2 regions of the Virgibacillus sp. CM-4 genome follow, and region 1 is predicted to be linked to the other one. Evidence: a T-box and tRNA genes for the amino acid it is inferred to sense, from the RefSeq annotation. Region 1 holds a T-box; the other holds one or more tRNA genes.
The links. A T-box is a leader RNA that pairs with one kind of tRNA and senses whether it is charged. The one in region 1 lies ahead of alaS (alanine--tRNA ligase), so its partner is inferred to be a tRNA-Ala.

Region 1 (15,645 bases):
TAAAATTAGGTAAAGAGTTGAAATTAATTAATGAGTCAGCATTTCATTTCTTATGGGTGACGGATTGGCCATTACTAGAGTATGATGAAGAATTGGGTAGATATTTTGCTGCGCACCATCCGTTTACATCTCCTGTTGAGGAGGACATGGATAAAATACAAACGGAACCAGCAGCAGTTCGTGCCAATGCTTATGACTTAGTACTAAATGGTTTTGAACTTGGCGGTGGCTCTGTACGTATCTATAAAACAGAATTACAACACGAAATGTTTAAAACGTTAGGTTTTACGGAAAAAGAAGCAAGGGAGCAGTTCGGTTTCCTACTAGATGCATTGGAATATGGTACACCTCCACATGGCGGTGTGGCCTTAGGATTAGATCGAATTGTTATGTTGTTAGCAGGCAGAAGCAATCTAAGAGATACCATTCTATTCCCTAAGACAGCATCTGCGTCTGACTTGTTAACCAATGCACCAAGTGAAGTAGACCAAGCACAGCTAAATGAGTTATCCATTCAATTGAATCCTAAAAAAGATTAATTGTTTTCTTAAGTTGATCATTGCTATATAATTCGTTTACGTGTTAAAATAAATTTACAAATTCAATCAAAGCATATCCTGATGTGTTCGTTCATGAAAAGTGTTTTGACCGAACAACTATAAACATGGGAGCTCGCAAATGGTTTCTATATTGCGTGCGTGCCTCCAATGAGAGGAAGCATAACAAATATAGAACAGAGCACCCACCTGCCAAGAGCGGGATCAAAGCTTCAAACTGGACGGCACAATCGGGATTGTGATACATAAAAAAATCCTAGGTAGCATGAAAGGAGAGCATCCTTTTAGCATCTAGGATTTTTCTTTATTTAATTTGACCCTTGAGCAAGTTGCTGTAGATTACCGTTTTTATCCATTCTAAATGCGGGCGCTGCCACGGAACTTTGATCATCTAGTACGGTCATTTTTCTAGCTCGTTCCATAATTTGAATAAATGCTTGATAGTCCTCTTGAATGGTTTCTAATTGGACTTTGGTTTGTTCTAATTGTTTATTCAATGTATCTACTTGGTTTTGTAAGCTTTTATTTTCCTTTTCCATCTGTTCAAGAGAAGCTTTTGATTGATTCGAAGAAATAGTCTGTTTTTTTATGTCTTTTAAATATCGTATGACCATATCCATGTTTAACGTTGTATCTTCTTCGATGCTTGGTGTTACGTTGTTGTCATTTGCAGTGACACTATTATCCGAAATTTGTGGTAAAGATACAACGGCTTTTCTCGTATTTTGCTGCCCAGCTTTTGCCATTGCACGTTTCTTTTCTTTTCGTTGTCTTTTTGCAAGATCAATAGCGTTAACATATTTCATGCGAATTTCTGCATTCCACCGAAATCCGCATGCTGCGGAAGTACGATTAAGCTTGTCTCCTACTTCCTCAAAAGCATTTAATTGTGTACTGCCTTCTCTAATATGTCGTAATACGGTTTCTGCCAATAATAAATCATCTTCATGTGACCAGGCATCTTGTCTTACTTTTGCCATTATGTTTTCCACTCCTTTAGTAATTTCTATTGTTAACTAAATAATAGATTTAGCTATTTTTATATTTATTGTTACCTCGGGAGTGGAATCTTATACGTTAAATCTTTTTATCTTTCTGAATACGTTCGTAAACTTGTTTAATAGCCTGTTCGAACTTTCCAGTAGCTTTTGGTTGATAGTACTGCTTATTTTTTATGGAATCTGGTAAGTACTGCTGTGATACCCAACCATTATCATAGTTATGTGGATATCTATACGCATTCCCTCTGCCTAATGTTTCCGCTCCACTATAGTGGGAATCTTTTAGATGAATGGGTACTTCTCCGCTCTTTCCTTGTTGAATATCATGAAGGGCCGCATCTAATGCCTTATAGGCGGTATTGGATTTTGGTGATAAACATAGTTCCACAATAACAACTGCTAAAGGGATTCTAGCTTCAGGAAAACCCAATCTTTCCGCAGCTTGAACAGCAGCAACTGCTCGTGGTCCAGCCTGTGGATTAGCAAGCCCAATATCCTCATAAGCAGTTACTATCATTCTTCGAGCAATACTTTCTAGATCACCTGCCTCAATTAATCTACCTAAATAGTGAAGAGCTGCATCAGCATCACTGCCTCGGATGGACTTTTGGAATGCTGATAACACATCATAGTGGGCATCACCATCCTTATCATGTGTAAAGCTTTTCTTCTGCATGCACTCTTCCGCTATTTCTAGAGTTATAACAATTTCTCTATTTTCATTTTCTGGTGTGGATGCAACTGCTAATTCTAAACCATTTAAGGCACTACGCATATCTCCGTTCGCGCTAAAAGCAAAATGTTCTGCAGCCTCATCGATGATTGTTATCCTTTCTTCTCCGTAACCATGTTCTGTATCTGAAATCGCTCGGTAAATTGCCTGCTTTACATGCTTTGCAGTTAAACGATGTAATTCAAATAAATGACATCTGCTACGGATAGCAGGATTAATGGAATGGTAGGGGTTACTTGTAGTACAGCCAATTAGAATAATTAAATTACTTTCTAAATGTGGTAATAAAAAGTCTTGTTTTCCTTTATCTAAACGATGTACCTCATCAAGAATAAGCACTATTTGTCCCATCATTTTGGCTTCTTCTACGACAATTTCCATATCTTTCTTCTTATCGGTGACCGCATTTAAGGTTTTTACTGACTTTCCTAGACTTTTCGCAATCGCCATAGCCATGGAAGTTTTACCAGTTCCTGGTGGCCCGAATAGGATCATGGAGGCTAATCTTTCAGCCGCTATCATACGTTGAATAATTTTTCCTTCTTCTACTAGATGCTCTTGTCCGATAATTTCGTCAATATGGTCCGGCCGCATACGAAATGCGAGTGGTTTTTGTTTCATATATACCGTCCTTTATATTATAATAAAACACTGTTTCTCACATGTTACTTATTTTAGACAAGATTGCTAATGCTTGTAAAATTCGATAACATGCACGAACAATACGTTCCATGCTATAATATCATGTATTAGTAATATTGGAACGTAATTAAAATTGAGGTGTCATGGATGAAGATATCAACAAAGGGAAGATATGGACTAACAATTATGATTCATTTAGCAAAACAACATGGCAAAGGACCGACTTCGCTGAAACAAATTGCTAAAGAAAATAAATTATCGGAACATTATTTAGAACAGCTTGCTTCTCCCTTAAGGAATGCAGGATTGATTAAGAGTATTCGTGGTGCATATGGTGGATACATGTTAGCGAAAGATCCAGTAGAAATAAAAGCTGGTGATATTATACGTGTATTGGAAGGGCCGATAACACCAGTTGAAGGAATCGAGGATGAAGAGCCCGCAAAGCAAGCGTTATGGTTACGAATTCGAGATGCTGTCAAGAATGTGTTAGATACGACTACGCTAAAGGATTTAGCAGAACATAATAATGACCAGCCACAAGATGCGTATATGTTTTATATTTAAATGGTAATTGTTTGAGGAAGGAAAAGATAAACGATGGAACAAATTTATTTGGATCATGCTGCAACGACCCCGATTCACTCTGAAGTATTAGATGCAATGTACACGGTGGAAAAGGATGTATTTGGTAATCCATCTAGTGTTCATTCATTTGGAAGGAAGGCAAGACGATTATTAGATGAAGCACGGCTTACATTGGCTCGAAGCATTCATGCTAGTGAGAAAGAGATTGTATTTACTAGTGGGGGTACAGAAGCAGATAATCTTGCTATTATTGGCACAGCATTAGCTAATCGACAAAAGGGAAACCATATCATTACTACTGCGCAGGAACATCATGCTGTACTGCATACGATGGAAAGATTAGAACAGGAAGGGTTTGAGGTAACCTATTTACCAGTTAACCAAGATGGGAGAATTAATGTAGAAGATGTAAATCAAGCGTTAACAGATGCTACCATCCTTGTTTCCATTATGTATGTAAACAATGAAACAGGTGTTATTCAACCAATTGAAAAGGTTGGCGAATTATTACAGAAGCACCAAGCATATTTTCATACAGATGCTGTACAAGCCTTTGGATTAATTGAATTGGATGTTACGAAGATGGGCATTGATATGCTGACGGTTTCCGCTCATAAGATAAATGGTCCAAAAGGAATTGGTTTTCTATATGTGAATGAGAAGGTGAAGTTAAATAGTTTACAATTTGGCGGAGAGCAAGAGAGAAAACGTCGCGCTGGAACGGAGAATCTTGCTGGAATTGTAGGTTTTCAAAAAGCAGTTGAATTAGCTATGGAGAATAAATCAATTCGAAAGGAACGTTATTTATCTTATAAACAAGCATTCCTTAACATCTTAAAGAAAAACGGAATCGATTTTGAAGTCAATGGTGCCATAGAAGCTAGTATTGCTTCCACGGTGAATATAAGTTTTCCTGGTACAAAAGTCGAAGCGCTGTTAACCAATTTTGATTTAGAAGGTATTGCTGCTTCCAGCGGAAGTGCGTGTACAGCTGGATCTGTAGAGCCTTCACATGTATTAACTGCTATGTTTGGCAAAGCGCATGAATGTACAACAAATTCGATTCGCTTTAGTTTTGGACAAGCTAATACACCAGAGAATATTAAAGAAGCTGCTGAACGTGTTGCGAAGATAGTAAAGCGACTAGTTAAGTAAAGGATGTGTAAGTATATGAATGAAAATAAAGACACAAGAGTTGTAGTTGGTATGAGTGGGGGCGTTGACTCCTCTGTAGCTGCTTTACTCTTAAAACAGCAGGGCTATGATGTTGTAGGGATCTTTATGAAGAACTGGGATGATACGGACGAATTTGGGGTGTGTACAGCGACGGAAGATTTTGAGGATGTTGTTCGTGTCTGTAACCAACTGGATATTCCTTATTACGCTGTTAATTTTGAAAAGCAATATTGGGATAAAGTATTTACGTACTTTCTAGATGAATACAAAGCAGGAAGGACACCGAATCCAGATGTCATGTGTAATAAAGAAATTAAATTTAAGGCTTTCTTGGAACATGCGATGTCTTTAGGCGCTGATTATTTAGCTACGGGACACTATGCGCAAGTAAAAGCACATCATGGACGGTATGACATGTTACGTGGCGTGGATGATAATAAGGATCAAACTTATTTTCTCAACCAATTATCAGAAGATGTTTTATCTAAAGTAATGTTTCCACTTGGACATCTCCCCAAATCAGAAGTTCGTAAGATAGCCAAAGAACATGGTCTTGCTACGGCAGAAAAGAAAGATAGCACAGGAATATGCTTTATAGGAGAACGTAACTTCAAAGAGTTCCTGAGCGAATACCTGCCAGCTCAACCTGGTGAAATGCAAACATTAGAAGGTGAGGTCAAAGGTCGCCATGATGGTTTGATGTATTACACGATCGGGCAACGTCAAGGACTGCGAATTGGTGGATCAGGGGAACCGTGGTTTGTTGTTGGCAAGAACTTAAAGGACAATGTGCTCTATGTAGGACAAGGGTATGATAATGATAAGCTATATTCAGATGCACTGATTGCGACCGATGTGAATTGGATCCACTCAGAAAACCTTAATGATACGTTTATTTGCAGTGCGAAATTTCGTTATCGTCAACAAGATAGCAAAGTGAAAGTTACCATTTTAGAAAATAATCGGGTGAAAGTTGATTTCATAGAAAGTCAACGCGCAATCACTCCTGGACAAGCTGTTGTTTTTTATGATGGAGACGTTTGTCTCGGTGGCGGAACAATTGATGAGGTAAGAAAACAGGACCAAATGTTAGATTATGTTGGATAGTTAGGAGTTTTACCGTGGATAAGATAAAACAAGCTATAGCTTACATGCAAGAAAATAAAATTGAAGAAGCAGCTGCATTGTTCACAGAAGTTATCGAAGAAAACCCGGAAGACCCCGTTGGTTATATTAATTTTGGAAATTTGTTATTTCACATGAATGATTTTACTAGGGCACAGCGTTTTTATGAACGGGCAATGGAGTTAGATAAACATGCAGCAACAGCGTATTATGGACTTGGTAATCTGTATTATGAGCAATCACTCTACCCTAAAGCATTAGAAAACTTTCAGAAAGCAATTGAACTAGGTTTGGAAGAACCAGATGTTTATTTTCTTTTAGGAATGACTTTCCAACATCAAGAACAATATAAATTATCACTTCCTTATTTATTACGAGCTACGGAACTAGATCCGGATAATCAGGATTCGTTATTCCAATATGGTCTTGCACTCGCTCAAAGTGATCATTTGAAAGATGCTGAAAAAATCTTTCATAAGGTTTTGTCACTAGAAACAAATCATAGCGATGCCAATTATAATTTAGGTGTTGTTGCCTTGTTTGAAGATCGTTTAGAACAAGCCCTCACCTATTTTAATGAGGCATTGCGTATACAACCAGAACATATATTAGCTGCGAACGGGAAAGAAAAAACCGAAGCGTTATTAAACGAATCGTAAGTTGAAATAGGTTGGTGTTTCTTGGATGGAAGAGGATAAACAAAGTAAAGGCTATATTAGAGGCGAATTAATTCATACCATTTTTCATAATGAAGCGGAACAGTTTTCGATTGCTAAAATAAACGTGTTGGAAACGAATGAAGCTTATAGTGAAAAAGACATTGTTATTAAGGGGTATTTTTCTAGTTTACAAGAAGGAACAAGTTATTATTTCTTTGGTATCTTTGAAAAACATCCTCGCTTTGGTATGCAATATAAAGTAACATCCTATAAAACATTTATTCCTGATACAAAAGATGGTTTAATTGCATATCTATCTAGTGATTTATTCTATGGTATAGGAACGAAAACCGCTGAAAAAATTGTAAATCAATTAGGTGGGAATGCAATTTCAAAAATCATGGATGATGAAGAAGCACTATCAGAAGTTAATGGGATTAAAAAGGAATCCGCTAAATCCTTGCGTAAGACGTTACAAGAGAACCAGGGATTTGAGCATGTTGCAGTATATTTAGCTAATTACAACATTGGTTTAAAAATGGCACAGAAAATTTATCAATACTATAAAGATGAGGCCATAGCTTTAATTGAGGAAGATCCATATCGATTTGTTTTTGATATTGAGGGATTTGGCTTTCGTACCGCTGATGAAATTGCTGCACAAATGGGAATTTCTACCACTCATGCGAACCGTATTGGTGCAGGTTGTGTTTATACTTTACAACGATCTGTTCAAGATGGACATGTTTATTTGCCAGTAAGTGAATGTGTCTCTCTTGTTGATCAACTATTAGCCTCTCCTGAGTTGACGGAAACTATCATCACTGACCGCTTAGTAGCTTTAAATGGGGATAAATCCCTTATTATTCAGGATGGCAATGTGTATTTGCCGTCTCTCTATTATGCTGAAGATGGGTTTGGTACACATCTGAAACGAGTGTTAACGAAACCCATTGAACAACGAACACCAATGGCCGAATTAATGAAAATAATAGGTGAAATTGAGGAAACAGAGATTCTTTCGTATGGGAAAGAGCAATTTACTGCGATTAATCAATCCATCCATTCGAAGTTGATGATTCTAACGGGAGGGCCTGGAACTGGTAAAACTACCGTTATTAAAGGAATCTTAAATGCGTTTGCAACGATTCACCAATTATCCTTAGATCCAAAAGATTACGATAATATGGACGAGTTTCCATTTATTCTTACTGCACCAACAGGAAGAGCTGCGAAACGATTAACAGAATCTACCAATCTTCCTGCTAAGACGATTCATCGTTTATTAGGATGGGATGGGATTAGTGGGTTTGATAAAAATGAAGATGAGCCATTAACCGGGAAATTTTTAATTGTAGATGAGTTTTCGATGGTAGACATATGGCTTGCAAATCAATTATTCAAAGCAATTCCTGATGATATGCAGGTATTAATTGTAGGGGATGAAGATCAACTTCCATCTGTAGGACCAGGTCAAGTGCTTTCAGATTTATTAAAGACGGAGCGAATTCCATTTGTGCGCTTAACGGAAGTGTATAGACAAAAAGAGGGATCAAAGATTATTCAACTAGCTCATCAAATTAAAAATGAAGAAGTAATCGATTTACAAAACGATCAAGACTTCAGTTTTATCTCATGCAATGAACAACAGATGGTTGATGTGATTATTAAAATTTTTACACGAGCAGTGGACAAAGGATTTGATGTGAGAGAGGTTCAAGTATTAGCACCCATGTATCGTTCGCAAGCAGGAATAACTAAACTTAATCAAGAGCTTCAAGCAATACTAAACCCAAAAACAGACCAAAAAAGAGAAGTGAAAACACAAGATGGACTGTTTCGAAAAGGAGATAAGGTAATTCAGCTGATCAATCAGCCGGAAGATGGCGTCTATAATGGAGATATTGGAGAAGTAGTGGCTATCTTCCGAGAAGAAGAAAACATAGATCAGGTAGAACAGCTTGTGATAGCCTACGATGATAAAGAGGTAGTATATGAACGGAAGGATTATCGAAATATTATGCTTGCGTATTGTATCTCCATTCATAAGTCGCAAGGAAGTGAGTTTCCTATTGTTATATTGCCAGTAGTACGTACTTACCGTCGTATGCTAAGAAAAAATCTCTTATATACTGCTATAACAAGAAGCAAGCAATCATTAGTTATTTGTGGTGAGGAGCAAGCTTTTATACAAGGAGTTGGAATGATAGATACGAACCGACGTTATACATCTTTAAATAAAAACTTGAAGATGAAACTGGATGATCAGGTTATAGATAACGCATATGAAAGTGAAGAGGATAACTTGTCGCCCTATGATTTCATGTGAGATAGGTATAAACATCATTCAATCGGGTTAGCATGGTAATATCAGATATGGATAAAAGGAGCCTTCATAAATGCGATGCCCGAATTGTAATGGAAAGGATATTGGGAAAATAGGTAGCCAGCAGTATTATTGTTGGAACTGTTTTATTGAGATGTCAGTAATCAATAATAAATTAACGATTCATCAAGTTGAAGCCGATGGTTCATTAAGTTCACTTAATGATTTATTCAGTGAGGATGAACGAACCTTTTATGGGAATCCATAAATTGTTCAGCTTGTATAATTAAGGAACTGTGCATATGTTTAAGGGTAATAAAAGCTTGAATTTCCTATATTGGTTATTGATCGGCATATCCCTGTTTTTATTTCTTTATTTAATGATTAAACTGTTTCCGTTCTACCATACAGTTTTTTTGTTTCTATGGCATCTATTTGCTCCTTTTCTTATCGCTTGCTTAATAGCGTATCTATTATACCCAATTGTTAATCAATTACATTATTATAATATACCAAAAGGGATAGCTGTTCTTTTGATTTACATCCTATTCTTTGGTGGGACGGCATATTTAATTTATCGTGTATATCCCATGATTGTGTATCAGGTAAGAGAGCTAAATGATCAATTTCCTCAGTTTATAAAGATGTATGAACAGCTTGTTTACCAAATGTATGAATATACTTCCTTCTTACCTGAAACAGTACATGATAAATTTGATCAGCTCTTTGCCCGAATCGAAAGCAGTCTGGACCAGTTGCTGTCACGGTTAGTTAATGGTTTCACGAAGGTTTTTGATTTGGTTATTCTACTTACTGTAATCCCAGTTTTAGTTTTTTACTTTTTGAAAGACTATAACAAAATGAAAGCCTTTTTTAAAGGGTTTATACCAAAAAAATACCGTTCGACATCAAGCAAAATGGTTCATGCCATTGATGAGACTTTGGGTAATTATATTCGTGGACAATTAATTGTTTGTTTATTTGTTAGTTTGACAACCTTTATAATTTTTAAGTTCTTATTAGGCTTGGATTTTGCATTACTCTTAGCTGTATTAATGGGTATAACCAACTTGATTCCTTATTTTGGGCCAATAATTGGTGCTATTCCAGCAGTAGCAATTGCATTTACCATATCAGGAAAACTAGTGATTTTTGTTATATTATCGGTTTTTGCTATTCAATTAATCGAAAGTAACTTGTTGTCACCATTTATAGTTGGAAAAAGTATAAATATCCATCCTGCAGCTATCATCTTTGCATTGTTATTAGGTGGTCAGTTATTCGGTGTAATCGGAATGGTGATCGCCGTCCCTTTAATGACGATTGTCAAAGTAATTGTTAAACATGTGATAGAATGGCGAAAAGTTAATATGAAGCTGAATACAAGTCACGAAGAGTAATACGTCCCATGAAATCATTTATAGCCATTTACTACAAATATGTCACGAGAAGCCTTCTTTATTGACATTCAACAAGATGTTTTTTATAATTACGCTTACAACACTACAATTTGAATTCGTTGAAAGTTACGAAGTACATGATAGGCTCTTTCAAGAGAGGGGTTTTCATTGGCTGTAAGAAACCCTAAAGGTAGCGTCATGGAAAGCTAAACTGGAGTGCGGTTAATTCCCGTCGGTGTCATACCGTTACAATGACTGAGTGGTGAATACAACTTGTATTCATAATTAGGGTGGTACCGCGAATATATCTCGTCCCTGCATTAGCAGAGAGGGGATTTTTTTATTCCATTTTATTACGTTTCGGGAGGAAGGAAAGATGAAGCAATTAACATCGGCACAAGTTCGACAAATGTTTATTGATTTTTTTAAAGAAAAGGGGCATCGGGTAGAACCAAGTGCTTCTTTGGTTCCGAAGGATGACCCTACACTACTATGGATTAATAGTGGTGTGGCGACATTGAAGAAATACTTTGATGGTCGGGTAATACCAGATAACCCACGTATTGTAAATGCACAAAAATCGATTCGCACAAACGATATTGAGAACGTAGGGTTTACAGCAAGACACCATACATTCTTCGAAATGTTAGGAAACTTTTCTATTGGTGACTATTTCAAAAAAGAAGCGATCGAATGGGGATGGGAATTCCTAACGAGTGATAAATGGATCGGATTTGACGAAGAGTTACTTTCTGTAACCGTACATCCAGAAGATGATGAAGCTTATGATATTTGGCTACATGATATTGGTGTACCAAAAGAGCGAATTATTCGATTAGAAGAGAATTTTTGGGATATTGGTGAAGGTCCAAGTGGACCAAATACGGAGATTTTTTATGATCGCGGAGAACAATATGGAAAAGATCCAAATGACCCTGAATTATATCCGGGCGGGGAAAATGAACGTTATCTAGAAATCTGGAATTTGGTATTTTCCCAGTTCAATCATAATCCTGATGATACGTATACACCTCTACCAAAGAAAAACATTGATACAGGAATGGGATTAGAACGAATGGTTTCCGTTATTCAAGATGTCCCAACAAATTTTGAGACGGACTTATTCATGCCGATCATCAAAAAGACAGAAGAATTAGCATCGGTTGCTTACGGCGATAGTAAAGAAGGAGATACTGCCTTTAAGGTAATAGCGGACCATATTCGTACTGTTAGTTTTGCGATTGGTGATGGAGCAGTACCTTCGAATGAAGGAAGAGGGTATGTATTACGAAGATTACTTCGGAGAGCCGTTCGATTTGCTAAGGAGATCGGTATTGAGAAAGCATTTATGTTTGAATTAGTTGATACAGTAGCTGATATCATGAAAGACTTCTATGATCAAGTAGTTAAGAAAAAAACGTTTATTAAGAATATGGTCAAAGTAGAAGAGGAACGTTTTCATGAAACCTTACATGATGGCTTAGAGATTTTAACAAGCATCATGGAGAGAGAAGAACAAAAAGGAAGTACGGTATTCCCTGGTGTGGAGGTCTTTCGTTTATATGACACGTATGGATTCCCTAAAGAGTTAACCGAGGAGTATGTCGAAGCTAAAGGGTTCACCATTGATGAACAAGGATTCCAAAAGGAAATGGAAAAGCAAAGAGAACGTGCTAGGAATGCTCGTCAAAAAGTAGACTCCATGCAGGTGCAAGACGGAGCGCTTTCAGAGATCGATGTGGAAAGTGATTTCATTGGTTATGATTACACCCAAACTGAAACAACTGTCGAGGGTTTAATAAAAGATGGTAAAACGGTTCGTGATGTTAGTGTAGATGAAGAGGTTTATGTTTTACTGCGCCGAACTCCGTTTTATGCAGAGAGTGGAGGACAAATAGCTGATAAAGGGGTAATCTATACGGAGACAGCCACTGCACAAGTAGAGGATGTACAAAAATCTCCAAAAGGCCAACATATTCATCGTATTCGAGTTACAAAAGGTTCTTTCTCACTAGGGGAAACAGTGAAAGCGGAAGTGGAATTAGTAACGAGAAGCTTTATTGTGAAAAATCATACAGCTACCCATTTACTTCACCAAGCTTTAAAAGATATACTTGGTACACATGTAAATCAAGCTGGCTCACTTGTTACTCCAGAACGTCTTCGTTTTGATTTTTCTCATTATCAAGCACTATCCAAGGAAGAGCTGGAGCAAATAGAGCAAATTGTAAATGAGAGAATCTGGGATGCCATTACGCTTGATATCACACATGAAAACATTGAAGATGCAAAGAATATGGGAGCTATGGCATTGTTTGGTGAGAAATATGGTGATGTTGTACGGGTAGTTAAAATCGGTGATTATAGTATTGAGTTATGTGGCGGTTGTCATGTAGTAAATACGGCTGAAATCGGTTTGTTTAAGATAGTTTCCGAAAGTGGCATTGGTGCTGGAACGAGAAGAATTGAAGCAGTTACGAGCAAGCAAGCTTATCAGTTCTTATCGTCAAAACTCGGTGTGCTCCACCAGTCTGCCCAATTGCTAAAATCAGCGGAAGAAGCAGTACCTGAAAAAATAGAAAGCCTATTCCAAAACATCAAAGATATGCAAAAGGAAAAAGAGTCTTTACGTGCTAAATTATCCAATGTTGAAGCATCATCTATTCTTAATAACGTAGAAACCATCGAAGGGGTTCCTATATTGGCAGAAAAAGTAGATGTCGGAGATATGAATCAATTACGCAATATGGTGGATGATTTAAAACAAAAACTTGGGTCGGGAATCATTCTATTAGCGATGGAAAGCAACGGAAAAGTTCAATTAGCTGCTGGTGTATCGAAAGATCTAATGGATAATGGATTTCATGCTGGTCAACTCATAAAACAAGCTGCGCAAGCCTGTGGCGGCGGTGGCGGTGGACGTCCTGATATGGCTCAAGCTGGGGGGAAAGATGCAAGCAAAATCATCCAAGCATTGTCTACAGTGAAGGATTATGTAATAGAACAAACCAATCGCTAATTTGTATATCGGCTAGTAAAAAAGATATAATTAATTCTATAATCATGTTAAGATAATAGAAGAAGCTTACATTCTGAAAATGATTTCACTAAGGGTCATTTTCAGAATGATTCTAAGATCGAGGTGTCATGATGAGTTCAATTGATAAAACGATGAAGTTCAATTTTTCGGAGGAACCATTTGACCAGGATGTTAAGGAGATACTGTTCACTGTGCATCAAGCATTAAAAGAAAAAGGATATAACCCGATCAATCAGATTGTCGGTTATTTACTTTCTGGTGATCCAGCATATATCCCACGGTATAATGATGCGCGTAATCTAATTCGGAAAATTGAACGTGATGAAGTAATTGAAGAACTGGTTAAATTTTACTTAGAGCAGCAACCCGAGGATGAACAATGAAATTACTTGGATTAGATGTTGGCTCCAAAACCATTGGTGTCGCTGTTAGCGACGCACTTGGTTGGACAGCACAAGGAATTACCACATTAAAATGGAATGAAGAAGAGATTACTTCTGCAGATAAAGAAATAAAAGCTTTAATAGATGAGCATCAGATAGGGAAAGCTATTATTGGACTTCCCAAGAACATGAATGGTACCATCGGTGAACGAGGAGAAATGTCGATCGCTTATGCAGAACATGTTAAAAATACGCATGGTATTGAGACCGAACTATGGGATGAGCGTTTAACGACAATGGCTGCGGAACGAGTTTTATTAGAAGCTGATATGAGTAGGAAAAAGCGTAAGAAGGTCATTGATAAAATGGCTGCGGTTATGATTTTACAAGGTTACTTAGACCAAGGATAAGGAGTGAAAAGATGGCATTAGAAGAAAAAGAGCGAATTATTATTCCTGATGAAAATGGAGAAGAACATCTATTTGAGGTATTGTTTACCTTTGATGTGGATGAAACAAAACAAAGCTATATTGCTGTTATCCCTGTAGAACAGTCAGAGGATGAAGAAGTAGAAGTTTATGCTTTTCGTTATGAAGAAAAAGATAATGATGAGGATGATTTATCCTTATTTCCAATCGAGTCTGACAAGGAATGGGAAATGGTTGAAGAGATGCTCCATACATTAGCAGACCAGGAGAACGAAGTATAAGTTCCACTTCATTTATGAAAGCTGATGTCACATTCTGACATCAGCTTTTTATGTTTCAGCATAAAATTAATGGAATATAATAGCGATTTTTAGTATAATATAGCGGAATGAGAGGGGGATATTCATGTCCAAAGATAAAAAGAATAGCAATTTCAGGGACAACCTCGAGGCTCGTAGTGAAGAAGCCAAAACCGTTCGTAAAATTGTATCTATTATTATTATCGCTTTATTGTTAATTTTGTTAATAGGTGGTATTTCTGGATATTTATATGTAAAATCTGCGCTTGAGCCAGTGGATCCAGAAAGTAATGAAGAAGTGAAAGTAACGATACCAATTGGTTCATCATCTTCACAGATTGCTTCTATTCTAGAGAAAAACGGAGTTATTAAAGATGCGCTTGTTTTTCGTTTTTACATAAAATTTAATAATGAATCTAATTTTCAGGCTGGTGAATATACATTTACAACTGGGATGAAATTAGACGAAATCATTGACTCACTGAAAAATGGCAAAATTATGGCAGAACCAGTACATTCGATAACGATTCCTGAAGGAAAGACTGTGGAAGAATTAGCAGAAATTTATGCAAAAGAATTAAGCTTTACAAAAGAAGACTTTTTAAACAAGGTAAATAACAGGAACTTTATCGAGCAATTAATGGAAGCATACCCTTCTATTTTATCGGATGACATTTTAAATCCAGAAATTCGGACGCCACTAGAAGGTTACTTATTCGCATCTACTTATGAATTTTATGAAAAAGAACCAAGTGTTGAAACAGTTATTTATGAAATGATGAAAAAGACAGATACAGTGGTATCTAAATACCTTGATGAGATTAGTGAGAATAATTTTTCTGTCCATGAAGCCGTTACCTTTGCTTCGGTGATAGAAAAGGAGGCAAGTACAGCAAAACAACGTAAAAAGATTGCTGGTGTTTTCTATAACCGCATTGAACAAGGTATGAAACTACAGACAGACCCAACCGTATTATATGCATTAGGCAAACATAAAGAACGAGTACTTTATGAAGATTTGGAAATAGAGTCTCCATATAATACATATTATGTAGAAGGTTTACCTATTGGTCCGATTGGTAGCTATGCTGAAAGCTCTTTAGCAGCAGCATTGAACCCTGAAGATTCTGATTACTTATACTTTCTACATGATGGAGATGGAGAGATATATTATGCAGAAAATCTAGAGCAGCATAATAAAAATAAACAAGAGCATATGAATTAACTTGCCATACTGATTCATCCCCCTGTTTCATTTTAAATGAGAAGGGGGATGAATCCGATTTAT
Region 2 (15,645 bases), on a different contig from region 1:
TGCTGCCCTTGCACTTCACCGCATGTTCCATTCATTATAAATAAATGAAAAAACCTTGCCTGAGTTATGGTATGCTTAGGCAAGGTTTTGCTTTTGCTTTCCTATCAACGGTTTCTTACACCAGCAAATAGACATCGTCTCTCGTAGTCCGTCATATCAAACGTTCTTGACCCCAATCCATTTGTAATGACCAAGGTCACTTCTTTTTCCTTTAAAACATCTACTTGCCTTTTGTGTAAAAAGACAAAACGATAACTCCAACCATTCTCGATATCAATTGTTACACGTGCCCCATTCTCGATATCTAACAAATCTCTTGTATAGACTGTTGCTATCCCAAAATCATGCTTTGGTTCTATTTCTACTTCAGGAGTGCCGCCTGGATCACCTGGTTCTTCATCGGTTTCCGTTATCCTGCCTTCTGAAGCATATTCAAATGGATTGTCAGCTGTACTATTTAAACTTTCTACGAAATCAACCGTGGCATCAATATCCGCTGGTCCGGTGACTGGGTTCTGTCCCAGATCCTTGATCGGTCCCTCAGACGTTGCCATAAAATTATTTACCGTTAGGGTATATACCTCTTCTCTATCAATTAACGTACCATCAGGAAAACTTACGTTAACGACCTGATTTAAGGACGGGTTCCATGTATAATATAATCCACTCACACTATAATCAGGTCCATATTCAGGAGAAATCTGTTCATTTAGGATCGTATAGATATCTTCACCTGTAACTTCCACTGTCATTAAAGTATTTCCAAATGGCTGTATATTATATAGGTCTCCCCACGTCACTTCACCTGCAAGGAGATCGTCTCGAATACCTCCACCATTCATCATGGCAAAATCGCTATCCATTGACCATTTCATTCCATCTGCAAGCAAATTACCTAATCCATGATCACCATCGACAATATAATCACCTGTTAAATCCGTAGCATTATAGCCAATCACTTCATCCAAAATTGGTCCGATTTGATTTTGATATTTTTCTAGAATAGCTGCAACCTTGTCGTCTGGCTGATAATCACTTTGTTTCACAAAGACAATTTCTGCTTCTTTTTGGATAATATCTCCTGTTTCTCGGTCAATTTCCAAATCAATGTCCGCAAATGCCTTTCCATATTCAGAGGCTTGAACGATTAACTTATTATCTACCACACTATCAACCACTTGATGGTTATGCGCTGCAAGAATCACATCAACCGCATCATCCACATTATTTGCTAAATCTGCAGCTTCTCCTGTTGCCCCATCCCCATCTTGCTCAGCAGGAATGTGAGCCAAAATAACAATCGATTCTACTCCTTGACTTTTTAATTCAGCAACCGCATCATTCACTGCAGCTGTAGGATCTGTAAACTCAATATCTTGAATACCTTCAGGCATGACGATATTCGCCGTCTCTTCCGTAGTCACACCAACAAAACCAATCTCTACACCATCAACTTCTTCCACATAATAAGGGGGTAATATCGGATCACCACTACCCTTGTATACACAATTAGCACAAAGATTCGGAAAGTCCATGCCATCATAATCAGGTGTACCATCCGGGTGCTCCCCACCATCGACCATACGCAATAATTCGTCCGTACCTTCATCAAATTCATGATTACCGACCGTACCTACATCGAATCCAATTTCTTCCATAATTTCAACTGTAGGCTCATCCTGCAATAAACCAGAAACTGGTGAACTTCCACCAATCATATCACCTGAATGTACAACTAAAGCGTTCTCGTGTTCCTGATCTCTTTGTTTGATCGCAGAAGCTAAATAATCGGAGCGACCATACATGGCCAATGTGCCATCACCATCTGGATCTAATTCATATTCCTGATCTATCTTTCCGTGAAGATCATTCACTCCTAATAATTGTACCTGTAAATTTTCATCGGCTGTTTCCTCTGCTGGAGAATATCCATAGGATTCTGCTTCCTCCGGGCTTGAGAAAAACACACGCTTCTCAACAGGAACATCTGCCCAATTATCTGGAACAACATACTCCTTAGTATCCGAGTTACCTACATATCGTTGAAATCCTTTTTGATCATCGTTTGCACGGAACACAAATGGTAATTCCATTAGAGGGTTTTCAGCATTCCAAATACCTAACCCCCTATCTTTTGCTTGCTTAACCGCATGTTGGTACTCTGGGTACACTTCGTCATTAAAAGGAGCTATAAAATAAGTCGATGCATATCCCTGTCTTACCATTTCTAGATTAATATTCATGCCATCTTCTTTTCGAATGATCTCTGCTAGCAATCTACCATAGTCATCTGTAGGTGTATCGCTAAGCTTAACAATAATTTCATCACCAGACTGAATTAACTCATTGATATAACTTGTAGCTGCATCCCCATGATACTTTTGGTTTTGATTGATTTCACCTCTTGCTGGATCCTCATTATGTGCGGCATACGTTTCCGGTGTATCCATATTGACAAATCGAACCCTTGTTTCACCGAGTACAGGATCTGCAATACGGATGGTATCTCCATCCGTTACCGCTTCAACGGTTGTTTCATATTCTCCTGAGGCGGATGGTGGATCTGGTTGTTCCGCCGCCACCTCAAAATCTGCTTGCTCTGTGGGAATAACCTGATAATTATTGTATTGACTTACAATCCCTGTAACGTTGTACCATGCATCTTCCTCCACTTGTGCTATATCTAAGGCATTTTCCATAATACGGAGCGTCGTACCATTATAATCACTATCAATAAATGATACATTGTATCCACCACCAGCAGGACTATCTGGAATACTAGATAGATACCCATTTACACGAACACGTTCCCCTTCAAGTGACTCTGCTGTCTCCTCATTTTGTAAATCTTCTAAACTAACTTCTTGTACCTCTGGTAATGGTTGATCGGACTCCAATACCTGTATACTAGTAGGGACTACCTCTTTTAATCCATTGTATGTGGCCAATTCACCAACAATTTTTACTTTATCTCCCTTTGCAAGCTCTGGTAATTCACCTTGTTCATAGGCAAATAGATTAATACCGCCAGTAACGTCTTGTATGTACGTTGTAAATTGGGTGCCGTTACTAATAGCAGCTGAATTCACCGTGACAGTCCCTTCTACTGATACCGTTGTACCATCATCAAACTGTCTAGCCTCTTCAATAGTAGAAACATTAGGATCCTCTGGGTCGGGTTCTCCTGGATCACCAGGATTGTTTTCATCGATGGTATGGACACCAAGATTTTCAAAATAATCGTGGTTATGCTCTGTCCATTCTGCCACATCATAGGTTGTATTTGACATATTTATGGAAGGCTTTCTGACAATCGTCATATCTTTTGCATAGTTACTATCATCCCCAACCGTACCCAGTATATCGATGTTGTTCTCGTTCTTCTGTAAAGCAATTGCGTCATTTCCATTAAAATTAATAACCGTTGTATTCGTTTGATCAGCGACTTCTAAAATGGATTCATCAGCATTTGTATGTGCAAGCACATACACTTCATCTTGTGCTAATGTCCCTTCAAGATTCAATGTTTTACTAGCATCCTCCGCCCCATTACTATAAAGTGCCAATTGATAATTGCCTAAATCTACCTCCGCCCCTGTACCATTGTAAATTTCAATTGCCTTATTATAGGAGCTTCCTTCTATATACTCTGAAATAAACAACTTATCTGCCGTCTCTGTGTTGTCTGCCGCAGCTACTGATGTACGTGATACTGGTGAAAAATTCATTACAATAAGCGTAAAGATAAGTAATAAGGAAAAACACTGCTTCACCCGTAATTTTCGCATCTGCAACCTCCTCAGGATTTAGTAGTTTGTTGTCATGTTACGTCGACATGACACACTTTTACTATCGCATAACATACATGTATAATCTATAATAGATTAGTAAATTTTTGGTAAATTCAAACCAATAGTACCACTAATTTATTAAATTAGGAAAAAAGATCTAAGATCTACATTTAAACCGATAACAGTTTATCAATGAAAGAAGGCGACAGAAATTTACTCATATAGGCTTGCAAAAACAAAGATCATTCACTATAATTTTTATGTACGGGGCATTAGCTCAGTTGGGAGAGCGCTTCGCTGGCAGCGAAGAGGTCAGCGGTTCGAGCCCGCTATGCTCCATCTGCTTCATGTAAAAAGCAAACATGGGAACCTTGATTAACTCCTTCATGTCGCCCAATCACGTGAAGGCTATGGCCAATACTTGCAAATCCTTCTTCTGGCTGGATTAACACCAAACGTTTATCATATAACTTAGGGGAGAATTCGTAATTACGTACAGCAAAGTCTCGATTTATTACAGAAGAACAGCCCATTCCTTTGATCTTCGGAATATTATATCCACCAAATAATGTTGCCGCTTTTAAAAAATGGGTTGGCTAACCCGTCTGCCAACCCATGAAGTTCATCTACCAAATGTGGTGCCAACTCTTGGTAAATTGGTATTACTGCTTCTACGTTTCTGTCATTCTCCTCCATTATCGAGAAGGTGTGCATTAATTCACGGTTTAATTGCTTGCCCTGTATGTACCCATTCCTAAATGAAGTTCCTCTAATTTGTAGTACATCAACCTGTATTTCCTCCAATTGCATTTCATCTCCCTTTGCTAAACATGAACATTCATTCTTACTTTCGACATGATAATCGTTTTTCCCTCTCTAAACATCAACATTTCTCATTTCAAATACATATGCTATCGTAATTAAGCCTTGCATAGAGGAGGTACCATATTGAAGGATATAACTGTCATTATTATGTGGCCATCTGATCGTGTAGCATTTCATAAATCCCTTCAGTCTTTACATCGTCTAAATGCAAGAATTACTTCCATTGTTGTAATGATCGATTCCAACAGTACTTCCATAAAAGAAAGTAACATGCCTTCTTATTCGTTTCCAATTACCTTAATAACAGTGAATGATGTTAACGCTGGAGAGTGCATAGACCAAACAATAAACCAATTAGCTAGTAGTTATGTGCTGTTTCTACAAGATTCAATGTGTCTTTCTCCAAATGTAAATTCAGAATTTATCCAGCTACCAGATGCAGTATTTGTCTTAGCAACCAATTACGTTACGTCTAACAATATACCTATTCAAATGCCCTTATTCGTTTGCACCGCTTATATGCAGCAACAAACCAAATTCTCAGTAATAAGCACCCCTTTTAAAGAAGGGTTATTACCAATATGGCTGTCCTTGTTAGAAGAAACCCATAAAATAAGTAAGAAGGATTGCTTGAAACAAGCCAGGAGGAATCGTTCTGCAACGAGCCTTGAAAAGGAAAGATTCGTACAAAAACACCAATCCAATGCGATAACTTCTTCGACTAATAAACCCTCATTATCCGTAATGTTGGCAAATTATAATATGCAGGGTTATGTAGCAAATGCGGTTGCATCATGTCATTGGCAAACGGAACCCTTTGAACAAATTCTTGTTATAGATGATGGTTCTACAGATCGATCCTATCAGCAATTATTACGGTGGGAAAAACAATACAAGATCCAGTTACTTCATAAAAAAAATGAAGGGAAAGCAAAAGCATTAAATAAGCTGTTACCCTATGTTTCTAGTGAATTTATCTTAGAGTTGGATGCAGATGATTGGCTTGACCCAGATGCTGTATCAATCATTACAACGTATTTAATGACTTTACCGCAAGAAATTGGTGTATTGTACGGCAATTTTCGTAGATGGAAGCAACGAGACAATAATTTGCTTTATAAAGGAATTAGTCAAGGAAAAACCATCAAAGATATACATGATTTAATGGCTTATCGCTTTCCACTTGGACCACGGATATATCGAACTTCCATGTTAAAAAAGCAAGGTGGGTTTCCAATCATTGAGTATGAAGAAGGCCGGCTTTACGAAGACGTAGCTGTATTGAAACAGCTGTTTACTACCTCTCCTTTCCGCTATCAGGATTTTACAATTTATAATGTAAGAGAACATCCAGAGAGCATTACTAAAAAAGAGAATGGGAAATGGAAAGAATTTTTAAGGACACTAAACAAAAAGAGTAATAGATAGATGCTATCTATTACTCTCTAAAAATTCCTTCACGATGGATATCACATATGCTTGTTTCTGGATCGATAGCATAGGATAAATCGGTAAAGCTAGTATTCGTTTCGCTGTTTTTTCAGCAATAGGAAAATCCCCTTCTTTATATTTAAGGTATTGGAATGCGACTTGTAAGTGTAATGGTATTGGGTAATAGATAGCAGAAGCAACTTTATGTTTGTTTAATTCCAAAGCCAGTTCATCTCTATTATCTAATTCAATACAATACTGATGAAACGTATGCCCCCGATTTTGCGGAACAGAAGGAGGACGTAATTGCTGATGAAAGCTCTCCGTATATCTTCTAGCAACCTCTTTTCGTTGGTGTAGAAAGATATCCAAATAAGGGAGCTTTGCTAACAAAATTGCAGCTTGGAATTCATCAAGCCGGCTATTCATACCTAATAATGTGTGATAATATTTCTGCTCACTTCCATGGTTTCGCAATTGCATTAACTTCTCATAGAGACTTTGTTGATTTGTTGTTATTAAACCGGCATCTCCATACGCGCCTAAATTTTTGGAAGGAAAGAAAGAAAAACAGCCAATGTCACCAATCGCTCCAGCTCTTACTCCATTATATTCTGATCCAATTGCTTGACAAGCATCTTCTATCACCTTAATTTGATACTTTTTAGCTACTTCCATAATGCTTTTCATTTCAGCCATTTGTCCATATAGATGGACAACAATAATAGCTTTTGTCCGATCTGTTATTACTTCTTCTATTCTGGAAGGATCTAGGTTATACGTTGCTTCATCAATATCAACGAATACAGGGGTGGCACCGACTTGCGCAATAGCCTCGCCAGTGGCAAAAAAAGTAAATGGCGTTGTGATCACCTCATCCCCAGGGCCAATATCAAATGCCATTAGAGATAGTTGTAACGCATCCGTTCCATTCCCTACGCCGACTGCATACGGAACTCCTATATATCTTGCAACATCCTCTTCTAATTGTGCTGCTTTCGTTCCAAGAATATATTCCCCGCTATCTAAAACCTCGGTAAGACTTGCTAGAATTGGGTTTCTTACTAAGGCTAATTCTTCTTTTAAGTCAACCATTGGTATTGGGGTTAAACTGTGGTTAGACACATTACCACTCCCCTTTTTCACTTTGTTGACCGATACTTTGATAAGTAATCCCGTGTTTTTTGATATCTTCCTGTTTTAATTGATTACGTCCATCAAATAAAAGCTTACAATTGGTAAAGTCTTTAAAATTTAAATTCTTATAATCGTCATGATAGGCCTGCAAAATAATAATATCAATCTTGGAGATGGATTTGTCTTGTAGAGAAAGCGGCGTTACCCCAAATGCATGAATTTCTCTATCTGAGAATAATGGATCATTCACAAAGACGTTGGCATTCATATTCAGTAGTTGATCTATTAGTAATAACGTCGTTGATTTCGTTGGCTCCTTTACATTCTCTCTATATGAAAGTCCCAATATAAGAACATTCCTATTTGCTAGACTACCAACTTCCTTCTTAACCTGTGAGATGGCATAGGCTGCCATGCCATCATTAACCTCTCTAGCAAGTGGTGTTAGCCCTTGATTTAATCCTTTATTAATAAAGAAATATGGGTAGATCGGGATACAATGTCCCCCAACCCCTATACCTGGTGAATGTATATGTGAATACGGCTGACTATTACTAGCTACGATTACTTCAGATATATTAACTCCCGTTTGATCTGCAAATTGAGCAAGTTCATTCGCAAGAGCAATATTAACATCCCGATATACACATTCTGCCACTTTTGAGAATTCAGCGGTTTCAATTGAGCTTACTTCTATTAGCTGACAGTTTAATGCCTGCTTATAAAATGTAGATGCTAACAATAAACTTTTCTCATTTATGCCGCCAACTACTTTTGGATATTTTTCCAAGTCCTCGATGATTCGGTTTGAATACACTCGTTCAGGACTGTATGCAAGATAGAAGTCCGTACCTAACCGTAAACCCGATCGCTCTTCAATTCGTTTTCCAAACCGGTTTTTCGTGTCCCCCGGTGGCAGTGTTGTTTCAAAAATAACTAATGACCCCTTCTTTATCCCTTTAGCTATGTCTTCCACTACAGCATCGATCATTTGATAATCAATTTGGTTAGCGGTATCGACTAATACAGGGACAATAACAACAATGATGGAAGAATGAGCAACAGCTTCCACATTGTCGGAAGTAGCCCGCATTTGATTATTTTCAACGGCATCCGAAACTAATTGATCTAATCCTGGCTCATTATTAATATGTGATTTCCCTTGGTTAATAGAAGCAACAACTTCTTTGTTTTTATCTGCACCAAAAATATAATACCCATTTGTTGCAAATACAGCAGCCAAGGTAAGCCCAATTTTGCCAAGTCCAATCACAGCTACACTCGCTTGTTGTTCGTCTATGGTCATGGATTTACCCTCATTTCTATGAGAAGATTTTCTATAGGATATGATTGTAAATCATAGACAGTTTGGACGTTGTCACCGGTTGGAAAAACTTCAACTGCTGTCCGAATCCAGCCATTTATAACGCTTTATAGATATCAATATAACGATCAGCCACAATAGGGGCATCGTGAAAGGATTCAATATATTTTCTACCTTCCCTGCCTAGCTCTCCCCATTTCACCGGGTTTTGAACAAGCTCCTTTAATACAGTTAGGATAGTACTAGGATTCGCATTAACGATTGGTAGCTTACCAGAATATTTATCTACTAAGTCTTCCCTTATATAGCAAATCACGGGTTTTCCGAATGCCATGGCTTCCGAACTAATAAATCCACTTGCACCAATGCGCAATTGATCAATAACGATATCAGCTTGAGAGAGGAGCTGCTTCGTCTCCTGATATGTGTAACCTTCAATTAATTTAAATTTCAATGGAATTCCCTTCCTCTTTAGCGTACTAACAGCATTTAGAATAAACTCGGTTCCTTTTAGATTGCGCGAAGTAGGAGCATGGACAATGAGAGGGGTGGATGTATTACTATCCGGATAATTTGGGGTAAACTGACGTACATCAATTGTATGGGGAATGATATGCGTATGTTCGTATACATTTGAAATGTAACATTCTAGTTCAGGGTCTTGAACAATCGCATGATCGATATAATTGGATAACGTCGCAATATTGGCATATATCTTCTCTTCCGTCCATTCTGGCTTCACTCGAACATAAGGGTTGTTAAAGCTTCTAGCTATCGAACCTACTCGAATATCAGAGCCATGATGATGAACAACCATTTTCTTTCCTGCTTGCTTTAATCGTTTTAAATCGCGTTTATCAGGGAAAAAGGTTGCTCCAAAATGAAAGTGAAAAATATCGTATGTTTCAATCGCTTTTTGTAAAAACGTATGGATGCGGTTCTCCCTTTCTGGAGACGAAAGGGAATTTAAGCGTAAGCATAAATCCGGTTCAAACTCGAAATTATTTTCATCGAAATGGCAAGCAGTAGCGTCTACTCCTTTTGCTCGTAAAGCTCGACATAACTCAATCATTGAAGGTCCGTACGGAAGATGTAGCACTCGCAATCAAATAAACCCCTTTCCTGAATCATAACTGTTCGCTTTTTATGAAGTCTCCGTTAGCTGTTGATAGACGTTAATCAGACGTTTCTCCATATGTTCCCAACTAAATGTAGACTCCATTACGTTACGTGCTTGATACTTCATTTCGGCAAGCTCATTACGATTGGCAGATAAAGCGATAAGCGCTTCAACATAATCCCGTGCAGTGGCTTGTAGCTTCGGCACGACATATCCGCATTGATAGTAATGAATAAATGTTGCCATGTCTTCGCATTGATTAACAAGTACAGGAATTCCATTATTTAAATAACTAAAAAACTTATTTGGCATTGCATATCGATTATTCAACGAATGAGCTGCATCTAAATCAATCCATCCAATATCAACATCGCGCATTACTTGTGGTATCTTTTCATAAGGAATCCAACCGGTGAATTGGATATTATCTTGAATATGATCCGGCAATCGTTCTAATTGTTGTTTTGCTTCTTTTCCCTTAAACCCTCCAATTATTTTAGCCTTAACATCTAGTTGTTGATTAACGATCTCTATAATCTTTACTAATTTATCAAAACTTCCTCTTTTCTTATTGATTGTCCCTTCAAATGTAAGGATTAATTGCGATTTTCCATTCTTACTTAGTTTGAAATCCGTAGCTAAAGGCGGGGAATTATAAATTACTTCAACAGGTATGGTCGGATTGACGGATAGATGCCATGCCTTGATAGATTCAGATACGGTGATCAAATAGTCTATCTCTTTTATCATGCTTTCAAGCATTTCATTTTTTAGTTTTTTTGTTTTACTAGATTGATTGATCAGTGGATCGGGTTCCAGTTCATGGCTATCATAGATTAAATTGCATGGTTTCCCTTTAGACATTAGACACCGTTTAATGCCTACTCCGCAATACAAAGAAAAAAATTCATGTGCATGATAAAAGTCTGCCTGCTGCTGTATTCCCAATTGAGTTAGGGGATCGGTAAACCGTATGTATTTTCCAGATTTTAAATTGTAGTGGAGGGCTTTAATATGCTTTTCTGGATACATTTGATCATAGGTAATTATTTTAATTCCTTCATGATAAAACGAATCCTCTAAATACTGATCAGTAAACGTAGTACCATCTATATCGAATAAGTAACCATCTCTTTTAGGAACGATCATCGTTACATGATACCCTGATTTATGTAAGCTTTTTGCTTCTTTCTTAAAAATCCGTGCATCTAAAAATGGATGCTCCGACACTAAAAAACATACTGTTTTAGTCATAATTCCCTCCCAACAAGCAATTTCGCCTTATGATAAGAGATAAGGCATTTGATTCGAACCTAGGGATTGATAAATCGATATCAGCCGTTTCTCCATATGATTCCAATTATAGACTTCCTCCATTACTTTCCTTGCATTGCTTCCCATAGCTGCCCATTTTTCTGGATGCTGTCGCAAATGATGTATTACTTGCAAATAGTCTGCCGGCGCAGGATTTCGTTTATTAATAACAAGTCCGCATTGATACGTTTTTATAAATTTTTCTATATCACTGCACTTGCTAGCTACAACCGGAATTCCATTATTTAAGTAACTAAATAATTTGGCAGGCATCGCAAACATATTATTAAGGGAATGGGTTGGATCTAGATCAATTAAACCAAGGTCTGCACCTGCCATCGTTGCTGGTAGTGTATGATAATCAACCCACTGTTCTATGTGTACTCTATTTTGCAAATGCGCAGGTACTGGAAAGGTTTCCCCATACCTCGATCCACCAATGATTTTAAATTCAACATCCGTTCCGCTGTTACTTCCCTCAGTGATTGCTATTACCTTTTCGAAGGTTTCTCTTGACATATTGCCTTCATGAACGACAACAAATGAATCGTTAGGTGTGTTTTTGTTCATGATATGTTTACTTAATGGCGGAGCATTATAAATTACCTCAACCGATAACATAGGATCCATTGCCAGGTACCAAGATTTAATTGAATTCGATACGGTAATAACATAATCGGCTTCTTGTAAATTTCCTAAGAGTGTCTTATGCCATTGTTGCTTTGTATGATCATTTATCTGTAATGGAAAGGGATCAGGAATAAGTTGTCTACTATCATATATTAACTTAACTTCTTTATTCCTCTGCTGTTGTAGATCCTGCTTAATCGCTTTTCCATAAGTAAAAGAGTTCAATTCATGCGCATGATAAAAGTCAGCATCTTCTTTTATTCCTAATTGATAAAGCGGGTCAGATACTGGATTTAACGACCTTCTCTCACTATCATAAGTAACTACCTTTATACCTTGATAATAAAAAACTCGTTCACGAAATTTCTTATTGAATGGTGCTCCATTTATATCAAAAAGAAGACCAGCCTTACGCGGTGCAATAATGGTGACATCATAACCATTGTTTAAAAGACTCTTCGCCTCACATTCAAAAATACGCGAATCTAGAAAGGGAAGGTAGCAAAGCAGCATACACACCTTTGGTTTCAACATGTCAACCTCCACTCTTCAACTTAATTATTATTTTCCTATCCTCCTAATAAAGTATTAACATCTGAATGCAAATATTCATATAATTGAATGTACGTGTTAGGATGTCGTTATTTGTTATCACCATGGCTATATGTCGTATTGGAGGTAATCCAAGTGGAATTAAACTTAACTGGAAAGAATGTACTTGTAACTGGGGGATCAAGAGGAATAGGGAAAGCCATCGCCCAAGCTTTTCGTAAAGAAGGAGCTAATGTTGGCGTTGTGGCTCGAAACCCAACGGAACTTCTTCATGTAAAACAAGAACTTGGAGTAAAGGTATATAGAAAAGACATCACGATAGAGGATGAGCGTATACAGTTAATTCACGAATTTATCGAAGACTTCCAGACAATTGATGTACTAGTTAATAATGCTGGTGCAGGAATAGGAACTCAGGTTTTAGACACAGCACCAGCCGTATTCGAAGCGTCAATGAAGATTAATTTCATCTCTGTGTTGCACTTAAGTCAATTAGTAAGCCAATACATGATAGACAAAGGTGCAGGGGTAATTATTAATATTGCATCCATTTACGGAAAAGAATCAGGCGGATTACCTGCGTACAACACCTCAAAATCAGCAGTAATCAGCTTTACAAAAGCCTTTAGCTCTGAAGTAATAAAACATAATATTCGTGTTGTTGGTATCGCCCCTGGGGCGATCTTCCATCCAAATAAAGAATGGAATCGACGTATCCAAAACGATCCAAACTTCTTAACAAATTATGCAAGCGCTAGAATACCTGCAGGACGACTAGGTAAACCTGAGGAAATTGGAAACACTGCTGTATTCTTAGCTTCAGATAAGGCATCTTGGATTGTCGGTACTACGATTACTGTTGATGGTGGTCAATCACGAATGAATTATTAACGGAAAAGGAAGTGCCAACTATGAATCGACCATTGCTTGCAAACAGTACCATCTTGGTTATTGGTGGAGCTGGTTTTATTGGGAGCCATTTAGTAGATAAATTAATAAAAGAAAACGCAAAACATATTGTGATTTTGGATAGTCTTTTTACAGGCAGTATAGGACACCTAACTGCTGCACTAGCACAAAATACAACCCTTTATATCGATGATGCAGAAAATCAAGAGACATTGAATTACATTATGGGAAAACATGATATTGATATTGTTTTTAATTGTGCAACCAAGGCGTTAAACTACTCCTTTATAAACCCTTCAAATGCATTTTTAACCAATGTTGTCGTCTTAAAGAATATTTTAGAATTACAACGAAACGGAGCTTTTCAAACGCTCTGTCATTTTTCATCCTCTGAAGCATATGGTTCATCTAAATATCAGCCTATGGATGAAGCCCATCCTTTACTCCCGACCACAACATATGCCGCCGGAAAAGCTTCGGCTGATTTGTTGTTACAATCTTACGTCAACATGTTTGATTTGGATGCTTTTATCGTTCGGCCATTTAATAATTATGGTCCAAGGCAAAATTTCTCAGGGCCTTTAGCTGGTGTCATTCCAGTTACAATTAAGAAAATTCTAGACGGTGATGTTCCAGAGATACATGGACATGGTCAACAAACAAGAGACTTTATTTATGTCAAAGACACCGTAGATATGGTAATAAAAACCTATCCTATTATCTCTTCCGGTGATTGTGTAAATATCACAACAGACCAGCAACTATCCATTAAACAGGTGATCGAAACAATTATGGAAGTAATGAATTATAACGGTGAAGTTCTTCAAAAACCTAATCGAAAAGCAGATGTTGAAATTCACAGAGGTTCAATGAAAAAATTACATGGATTAATTGGTACTTTTAATAAAACAGCATTTAAAGATGGCATCACATCTACCGTAAATTGGGTAAAAGCGAACCAGTAACCTATACGATTACACATCAAATAGGGTAGTTTGTTGAAGTAACTGTTGGTATACATTGGCTAATCTTACTTCCATTTGCTCCCAGCAATAAATTTCTTCCATTACATTTCTAGCGTTCATACTCATCGTTCTAACCAGTTCTTTGTTCTTTGCCAAGTACAGCATTGCTTCAGCATAGTCCTTGGCAGTGGCATCTTTTTTATCAATTACTAAACCGCAACGATGTTCTCTTAAGAAAGATTCCATTTCATGACAGCGATTTACAATAATTGGAACACCATTATTTAAGTAACTAAAAAATTTATTCGGCATAGCATACGAACGGTTGAGGGAATCATTTAAATCTTCATAATCAATCCAGCCAACGTCAACATCTTTCATATACTCACCAATGGAATAATAATCAACCCATCCCGTTAGAATCACGTTGTTCTTTAAGTGATCGGGAAGGACAAATGAATCGCCAAATCTTGTTCCACCAATAACTTTAAATTGAAAATCGATGGATTTGGAGCATATTTCGGTCATTTGCGTGATTTTATTTTTACTTCCCCTTTTGTAATCGATATTCCCTTCGTAGCAAGCAACAAGTTTGTCTCCACTAAAATTTTTCGGTTTATACTTCGTCGCTAATGGGGGGGAATTATAAATTACTTCTACAGCAAAAGTAGGATCCTGTGAAAGAAACCATGATTTTATTGCATGGGAAATAGTAATAATGTAGTCTACTTCTTTCAACATTACGAGCAACTTCTCTTTTAAATTCTCTCTGTGCTGTTTGGAATTTCTAGAATCAAATGGATCTGGGGTTAGTTCATGACTATCATATATTAATTTCACATGTTTTTGCTGCTGGTTCATTCTTCTTTTGACGCCTATTCCTGCAAATAAAGATAAGTACTCATGAACATGATAAACATCCGCATTTTCCTGTACGCCAAGTTCAGTTAACGGATTGTTAAATCCTTGTTCCCATTGTGCTAATGGGGAGACTACTTTACTTAATGAATTCCTACTCTCTCTAAAGTCATAGGTTATTATCGTAATCCCTTCATGGGTGAATCTCTGTGATAAATAGGTATCTTTAAACGGCGTTCCATCAATATCAAAAAGATACCCATCTTTTCTTGGAACAATCATCGTGACATCATAGCCTAATTTCTTAAGGCATTTCGCTTCTCTCTTGAATATCCTTGAATCTAAAAAAGGGTGCTCAGCAACTAGCATACATACCTTTTTAGACATTTTAGCACTCCTTTCTTATTTCTGAATACATTCATTATATTTAGCTTGGTAAGCATTCATGCTAACACCTTCCTTAATCCAACATATTGACGTTGAATACCTAACAAGAAATGATTGGTTGATAAATCATACATATTTATAAGAGAGGGGATTTGTATGAAAATTTTAACTGTAGTTGGTGCAAGGCCACAATTTATTAAAGCATCCATGTTATCCAAAGCAATTCAATCTGAAGGGAAAATGGAAGAAATTTTAGTACACACAGGACAGCACTATGATGCAAATATGTCCACCATATTCTTTAACCAACTAAAGCTCCCTAAACCGGATTATTATTTAGGTATTGGATCTGGTTCCCACGGTGAACAAACAGCAAATATGCTTGCAAAATTGGAAAGTATT

Region 2: it encodes a tRNA-Ala, which carries the amino acid that the T-box ahead of alaS (alanine--tRNA ligase) is inferred to sense. The anticodon was not compared.

Annotation. Positions count from the first base shown of each region.
Region 1 is NZ_AUQA01000006.1:218,124-233,768, forward strand. Features, by position in the region: gene aspS (aspartate--tRNA ligase) at 1-539, shown strand, start outside; RNA gene ssrS (6S RNA) at 612-798, shown strand; gene M948_RS34285 (RsfA family transcriptional regulator) at 866-1,537, opposite strand; gene M948_RS34290 (replication-associated recombination protein A) at 1,635-2,912, opposite strand; gene cymR (cysteine metabolism transcriptional regulator CymR) at 3,081-3,500, shown strand; gene M948_RS34300 (cysteine desulfurase family protein) at 3,534-4,676, shown strand; gene mnmA (tRNA 2-thiouridine(34) synthase MnmA) at 4,692-5,804, shown strand; gene M948_RS34310 (tetratricopeptide repeat protein) at 5,819-6,481, shown strand; gene M948_RS34315 (SF1B family DNA helicase RecD2) at 6,507-8,810, shown strand; gene M948_RS34320 (hypothetical protein) at 8,881-9,075, shown strand; gene M948_RS34325 (AI-2E family transporter) at 9,131-10,207, shown strand; T-box leader at 10,318-10,527, shown strand; gene alaS (alanine--tRNA ligase) at 10,584-13,226, shown strand; gene M948_RS34335 (IreB family regulatory phosphoprotein) at 13,358-13,630, shown strand; gene ruvX (Holliday junction resolvase RuvX) at 13,627-14,040, shown strand; gene M948_RS34345 (DUF1292 domain-containing protein) at 14,052-14,339, shown strand; gene mltG (endolytic transglycosylase MltG) at 14,464-15,582, shown strand.
Region 2 is NZ_AUQA01000001.1:185,875-201,519, forward strand. Features, by position in the region: gene nadA (quinolinate synthase NadA) at 1-40, shown strand, start outside; gene M948_RS23455 (5'-nucleotidase C-terminal domain-containing protein) at 105-3,788, opposite strand; tRNA gene M948_RS23460 (tRNA-Ala) at 4,058-4,130, shown strand; gene M948_RS42680 (carcinine hydrolase/isopenicillin-N N-acyltransferase family protein) at 4,121-4,324, opposite strand; gene M948_RS42470 (hypothetical protein) at 4,344-4,595, opposite strand; gene M948_RS23470 (glycosyltransferase family 2 protein) at 4,740-6,044, shown strand; gene M948_RS23475 (DegT/DnrJ/EryC1/StrS family aminotransferase) at 6,048-7,172, opposite strand; gene M948_RS23480 (nucleotide sugar dehydrogenase) at 7,174-8,490, opposite strand; gene M948_RS23485 (glycosyltransferase family 4 protein) at 8,606-9,607, opposite strand; gene M948_RS23490 (glycosyltransferase) at 9,653-10,882, opposite strand; gene M948_RS23495 (glycosyltransferase family protein) at 10,910-12,106, opposite strand; gene M948_RS23500 (SDR family NAD(P)-dependent oxidoreductase) at 12,260-13,015, shown strand; gene M948_RS23505 (GDP-mannose 4,6-dehydratase) at 13,036-13,998, shown strand; gene M948_RS23510 (glycosyltransferase) at 14,008-15,243, opposite strand; gene wecB (non-hydrolyzing UDP-N-acetylglucosamine 2-epimerase) at 15,400-15,645, shown strand, end outside.